DNA from 2 places in the Streptomyces sp. NPDC047072 genome. Region 2 is predicted to be linked to the other one. Evidence: riboswitches for the same ligand, from Rfam matches in the RefSeq annotation. Region 2 holds a riboswitch; the other holds the start of a gene.
The links. A riboswitch is a leader RNA that binds a small molecule or an ion and turns the genes downstream of it on or off. The one in region 2 is predicted to bind S-adenosylmethionine.
Positions count from the first base shown of each region.

Region 1: linked by a shared signal. The riboswitch ahead of ABZ896_RS33155 (ABC transporter substrate-binding protein) and the one ahead of thrC (threonine synthase) in region 2 are both predicted to bind S-adenosylmethionine.

Region 1 is NZ_JBEYVC010000101.1:6,799-10,003, forward strand. Features, by position in the region: gene ABZ896_RS33155 (ABC transporter substrate-binding protein) at 1-1,607, opposite strand, end outside; SAM riboswitch class IV at 1,893-2,007, opposite strand; gene ABZ896_RS33160 (DUF1684 domain-containing protein) at 2,070-2,894, opposite strand; gene ABZ896_RS33165 (NtaA/DmoA family FMN-dependent monooxygenase) at 2,954-3,205, opposite strand, start outside.
Region 2 is NZ_JBEYVC010000007.1:42,200-45,404, forward strand. Features, by position in the region: gene ABZ896_RS04830 (MoaD/ThiS family protein) at 344-619, opposite strand; gene thrC (threonine synthase) at 616-1,896, opposite strand; SAM riboswitch class I at 1,914-2,069, opposite strand; gene ABZ896_RS04840 (glucosyl-3-phosphoglycerate synthase) at 2,207-3,151, shown strand.

The DNA of each region.
Region 1 (3,205 bases), on a different contig from region 2:
GTGTCGTGCAGCTGGATCCGGCTGGAAGCGTCGAAGTTCAGGTCGTGCACCTTGTTCGTCACGCCGAGCTGGGTCTGGAGCTCCACCACGGGCGCGTAGGAGGCGTTCTGCACGATCAACTGCTGTGCCTGAGTGACCAGTTCCTTGCGCTTGGCCGTCTCGCTGGTCGCCGCCTGAGCGGACAGCTCGGTGTCCAGGTCGCCGGCCGGGACGCGGTAGAAGTTGGCCAGCTTGGTGGAGAAGGAGCTGCGCAGGATGTCCGGGTCGGCACGGGTGACGTTCCCCCAGGCCGCGTCGTAGTCGCCGGACTGCAGCGTCGGCGCCAGCTGGGTGACCTGGACCTGCTTGAGGGTCACTTCGATGCCGACGGCCTTGAGTTGCTGCTGGATCAGCTCCAACGCGGGCTGATTGGTGGCCGCGTTGGGGATCCAGGTGATGGCCAGGCTCAGCTTCTTGCCGTCCTTCACCCGGATGCCGTCGGCACCGGTCTTCCAACCCGCCTCGTCCAGCAGGGACTTCGCCTTGGCCGCGTCGAAGGAGAGGCTGGAGGCGAGGTTCGTGTAGTCGGGTGTGGTGTGGGCGAGGACGCTGGTGGCCGCCTGGGTGCCGGTCGGGAAGACGGTGTCGGCGATCTGCTGCCGGTCGACGGCGTACAGGATCGCCTGGCGCACCCTGGTGTCCTTGAGGACCGGCCGGGACTGGTTGAGGCCGAGGCCGAACACGATGCCGGGGTTGGCCCGTCGCAGCAGGGTGACCTGACCGCCCTTGAGCGCCGCCTCGTTGGCCCTGCCGACGCTGCTGATCGCGTCCACCTGGCCGGACTGCAGACTGCCCGCCCGTACCCCCGGCTCCGGTACGACCTTGAAGACCAGCTTGTCCAGGTACGCCTCGCCCTTCTTGGCCCACAGCGAGGAACCCCAGGCGTACCCGGTGCGCTTGGCGAGGGTGATCGACTGGTTCTGGACGTACTGCTTGAGCACGAAGGGCCCGGACCCGATCACGCCGTCACTGCACTTCTGCTGCGGTGTCCTCTTCACGCTCGCCGACGACTCGATGCCCAGCGAGTGGGTCGAAGTGGCCTGCAGAAACTGGGCGTTGGGTTGCGCGAAGGTCACCCGGACGGTGAGCGGGTCGACGACCGTGGTGCTCTTGACGCCGCTCAGATACCCCTCGGCCAGGGTCCCGAGGGCGCCGAGCTTCGGCACGGCGTCGAAGTTGTCCTTGACCACCTGCGCGGTCAGCTTCGAGTCGTCGCTGAAGGTGACCCCCGACCGCAGATGGAAGGTGAACGTCCGGGTGTCGGCGCTGATGTCCCAGCTCTTCGCGAGCCACGGCACGATCTTGCCGGTCTTCGGGTCCTGGTCGGTCAGGGAGTCCACGACCTGACGTACCGAGTAGATGGTCTCGTTGCTGGCGACCTGCTGCGGGTCGACGCAGCCGGCGTCCGACCCCACCGCGAAGGTCAGGGTGCCGCCGGACTTCGGCGCGCCGCCGCCGGTGCCGGAACCGGAGGTGCCCGAACCGCAGGCGGTCAGCAGCACGCTGGTGGTCAGGAGGGCGGTGGCCGCCGCCCATCGGGGGGATCTGAAAGCCGGAAGTGCGTTCACGGAGGGGTCTCCTACTGGTGTCACCAGGCAGGGCGGTGCCGTACGAGGTGCGGCGGCGCATGCGCGCAGGGGGAAGCTGAGGTCAGACGCAGACAGGTGCGACGACGACCGGGGCGTGCCGGATCACGACCGGCGACGGGGGTTCGTCAGGCCTGACAGAGGCAGCTGGTCGAGCGCTTCAGATCGATGTGGCGGCGGCGCGCCAGCCGGGAGAACACGGTGGCGAGGGCGAACGAGGCGCTGTGCCGCATGCCGGTCCTCCCCACTTCCGGCCCCGCTCACGGGGCCACGCGCTTGCGGGGATCATCGGCGATCCCCGCCGGGCTTTCACCTGGAGCACCCCACCGCGTAGGAGGGTTGCCGGTCAGCGAGCCAGGGCTTGACGCTGACACTCCATGCCTTTTGTGATCGTACGGAGCGGTTTCGTCGTACGTCAATGGCGGATCCGGAGCGTGAGACGGCTCATGAACCGCCGCGCTCCCGGGGGATCTTGAGGCCCGCCTCGATCGCCACCGGCAGCCGGTTCTCGGCCGGGGGCAGCGGGCAGGTGGCCAAGTCGGTATAGGCGCAGGGCAGGTTGGCCGCGCGGTTGAAGTCCAGGACGACCGTGCCGTCGGAGGCGGGCGGTTCGACGGACAGGGACCGGTTGGCGGCGTACGTCGTGACACCCGAGGTTGCGTCCGTGAACAGCACCGTCAGCGCGCCCGCACCCCGGCCGGGGAACGCGGTCAGCGCCAACTGCCGCCCCTCCAGCTCGAACTCGACCCGGCCCGGAGCGTCGTAGACGTGCTCGAGACCCTCGACCGCGGCGCCCACGGTGGTCGGCCGCGGCGCGTCGAAGGGCACGTAACGACCCGTCACGACCCAGCGCGGGTCCGGGGCGTAGGCGGGTGTCCCGGTGAACGCGGTGCGCAGCGGCGCGTCCGGATGCCGGGGGCGCACGATGTCGTTGCCGCCGCGCTTGGCGACCTCGATCACGGCGTCGCCCCAGACCGCGTTGACGCCACCGCGCTCGGGCAGCACGCCGAAGCGGTGCTCGCCGCGGGCCGGGTTGCCGTCGACGAGGAGTTCCTCGCCCTCGTCGAGGTCCACCACGACCCCGTCGGGGCCGGTGCGCCAGGCTCCGGGCGCGTCCGGGAAGCGCTGCGGCCGCTCGTCGAGCCAGTACAGGCCGGTGACGGCCAGGAAGCCGTGCGGGTCCGCCAGCCGCGCGTCCTGGGTGCGGTACCAGTCCAGCCAGTGCTCGGTGAAGGCGTGGAGGTCTGTCGATGTCGCTTCGGTGGTCATGCGTACTCCTTCGTCATGCGTGTCTCGTCGTCATGCGCGCCTTACGCCCTGTGGTGCCGTCAGCCCGCCTGCCGGTGGTCCGGCGCGGACCGGCGGGTGAGGGGCTCGCGCAGGCCGAGATGGTCGCGGAGGGTGCCGCCGGTGTACTCGGTGCGGTAGACCCCGCGTTCCTGGAGCTCCGGGACGAGCAGGTCGACGATGTCGTCGAGCCCGTCGGGGATCAGATACGGCGTGACGTTGAAACCGTCGACCGCGCCGTGCCGTACGAAGTGGGCGAACTTGTCGGCCAGGCCGGCCGGGGTGCCCACGTG
Region 2 (3,205 bases):
CGACCGCGGCTGAATGTATCTGTCCAACTGCCGTCTGCAACAGGTCAATCGGACGAGAATTCTGGGCAAGACCAGTCAGGAATGTACGGAGAATTCGCCCGAATTCAGGGCAAGTCGGGCTCCACAAAAGGAGCAAAATACGCAAAACACGCGCACACTTTGGCTGCTTCTCATCGCATGCGGAGCGAGAACTCATATGCGTCCGGCATGGAGAAGGACGCTGCTTCCCCAACTGTACCGCGCTCAACCATAGAGAATTGCCCCCTCCGCTTCTCTCACGGAGGGGGCAATCGGATGAACACTCGGTAATTCCTGTTACCGAAGGTAATGACCAGTCATACGGTCACCCCCCGGCGACGGCCGGAATGATCGAGACGCCCGCGCCGTCCGGGGTCGCCGTCTCCAGCCCCTGCTCGAACCGCACGTCGTCGTCGTTCACGTACACGTTGACAAACCGCCGCAGCTTGCCCTGGTCGTCCAGAACACGCGCCGCGATACCGGTGTGGTTCTTCTCCAGATCGGCGATGACCTCGCCGAGCGTGCCGCCCTCGGCGGCGACCTCGGCCTGTCCGCCGGTGTAGGTGCGCAGGATGGTGGGGATGCGGACGGTGACGCTCATGCGAGGCCAGCCTCTCGGAAAGAGTCCAGGTTGGGTCGGATGGTGGCGGTGAGCCCGGTACCGGCCACCGCGTCGAGGGTCTTCAGGCCGTCCCCGGTGTTCAGGACGACCGTGGTCAACGACAGGTCCAGCAGCCCGTTCTCGATCAGCTTGCGGGTCACGCCCACGGTCACGCCACCCGCCGTCTCGGCGAAGATGCCCTCGGTGCGGGCCAGCAGCTTGATCGCGTCGACGACCTGCTCGTCGTTCACGTCCTCCACCGCACCGCCGGTGCGGCGCGCGATGTCGAGCACATAGGGACCGTCCGCCGGGTTCCCGATCGCCAGCGACTTGGCGATGGTGTTCGGCTTCTGCGGCCGTACGACGTCGTGCCCGGCCTTGTACGCCACCGACACCGGCGAGCATCCTTCCGCCTGCGCGCCGAAGATCTTGTACGGCTTGTCCTCGACGAGCCCGAGCTTGATCAGCTCCTGGAGGCCCTTGTCGATCTTCGTGAGCTGGGAGCCGGAGGCGATCGGCACGACCAGCTGGTCGGGGAGCTTCCAGCCGAGCTGCTCGCAGATCTCGTACGCCAGGGTCTTGGACCCCTCCGCGTAGTACGGCCGCAGGTTGACGTTGACGAAGCCCCAGCCCTCGCCAGCCGGGTCGCCGATCAGCTCGGAGCAGAAGCGGTTCACGTCGTCGTAGTTGCCCTCGATGCCGACGAGCTCGCCGCCGTAGATGGCGGCCATGACGATCTTGCCCTGCTCCAGGTCGTGCGGGATGAACACGCAGGAGCGGAAGCCGGCCCGGGCGGCGGCGGCACCGACCGCGCCGGCGAGGTTGCCGGTGGAGGAGCAGGAGAGGGTGGTGAAGCCGAAGGCGCGCGCCGCCTCGATGGCCTGCGCGACGACGCGGTCCTTGAAGGAGTGCGTCGGGTTACCGGAGTCGTCCTTGATATACAGTCCGCCGGTCACGCCCAGCTCGCGGGCTAGGTTGTCGGCCTTGACGAGCTTGGTCCAGCCCGGGTTGATGTTCGGCTTGTCGGCCACGTCCGCGGGGACGGGCAGCAGGGGGGCGTAACGCCAGATGTTCGAAGGTCCCGCTTCGATCTGCTTGCGGAGTTCCTCGGTGTCGTAGGCCGAGAAGTCGTACGCGATCTCCAGCGGGCCGAAACACTCCTCGCACGCGAAGACCGGGCCGAGCGGGACGCGGTGACCGCATTCGCGGCAGCTCAACGCCGACGCGGGACCGAGGTCGACGGAGTTCGTGGTGCTTGCAACAGTCTGCACAGCCATGGAGGCGAGGCCCTTTCTCCTCATCTTCCTCACGACGCATCTCGCCGTGAGACGGATTTGGCACCTTCCCTAGTCGGGAGCCTCGCGTGACGATCGACATTGATCTACGAGAACCGACTGGAGGGTTGCCGGGGCTTCATCGGGCCGTATCCCTCTGCCCCTCTGGATGAGCGGTATGAAGTTGTGAACGGTGGGGCCACCCCGGACATGCGATGGTCACCCGCCTTGTTCAAGACTGTAACCGACGACCGGGACAGTTGAGAGAGTCGTCCGTACCGCGAGATCGATCACACGTGAAGGAGCCGCCTACGTGCTGGAAGAAGTCGAGCGCTGGCTGACCACCCGCTCCTGGTCCGTGACCGACCGCCCCCTGCACCAGATCATGGCCGCCAAGCAGCGCACGGGCCGGACGGTCAGCGTCGTGCTGCCCGCGCTGAACGAGGAGGAGACGGTCGGCGAGATCGTCTCGATCATCCGCCACGACCTGATGCGCCAGGTGCCGCTGGTCGACGAGATCGTCGTCGTCGACTCGGGCTCCACCGACCGCACCGCGGAGGTGGCCGCGGCGGCCGGCGCGCGCGTCGAGCACCGCGACGCGATCCTGCCGCGGCTGCCCGCCGTCCCCGGCAAGGGCGAGGTCCTGTGGCGCTCCCTCCTGGTGACCACCGGGGACATCGTCTGTTTCATCGACGCGGACCTGAAGGAGTTCTCCTCCGACTTCGTCTGCGGCATCGTCGGCCCGCTGCTGACCGATCCGGGGATCGACCTGGTCAAGGGGATGTACGACCGTCCCCTGGGCGGCGCGCAGGGACAGGGCGGCCGGGTCACCGAGCTGATGGCGCGCCCCCTGCTGAACATGCACTGGCCGCAGCTGGCCGGTTTCGTCCAGCCCCTGGGCGGCGAGTACGCGGCGCGGCGCAGCCTGCTCGAACAACTGCCGTTCCCGGTCGGCTACGGCGTCGAACTGGGCATGCTGGTGGACGCCCTGCACCTGGTGGGCCTGGACGCCCTGGCCCAGGTGGACGTGGGCGTCCGCAAACACCGCCACCAGGACGGCCAGGCCCTGGGCCGCATGTCGGCGGCGATCTACCGCACGGCCCAGCTGAGGCTGGCCCGCGGCCACCTCATCCGTCCCTCGCTGACCCAGTTCGAGCGCGGCGAGACCGGCTTCGAGCCGCGCACGTACTCGGTGGACACGGAGGAGAGGCCGCCGATGGTGGAGATCGCGGAGTACATGAAGCGGAAGGCCGCGTAGGACTCGTCACGTCGCGCGGAAACGTTTGAGTGTTTGGGTGCCGGGCTAGGTTTC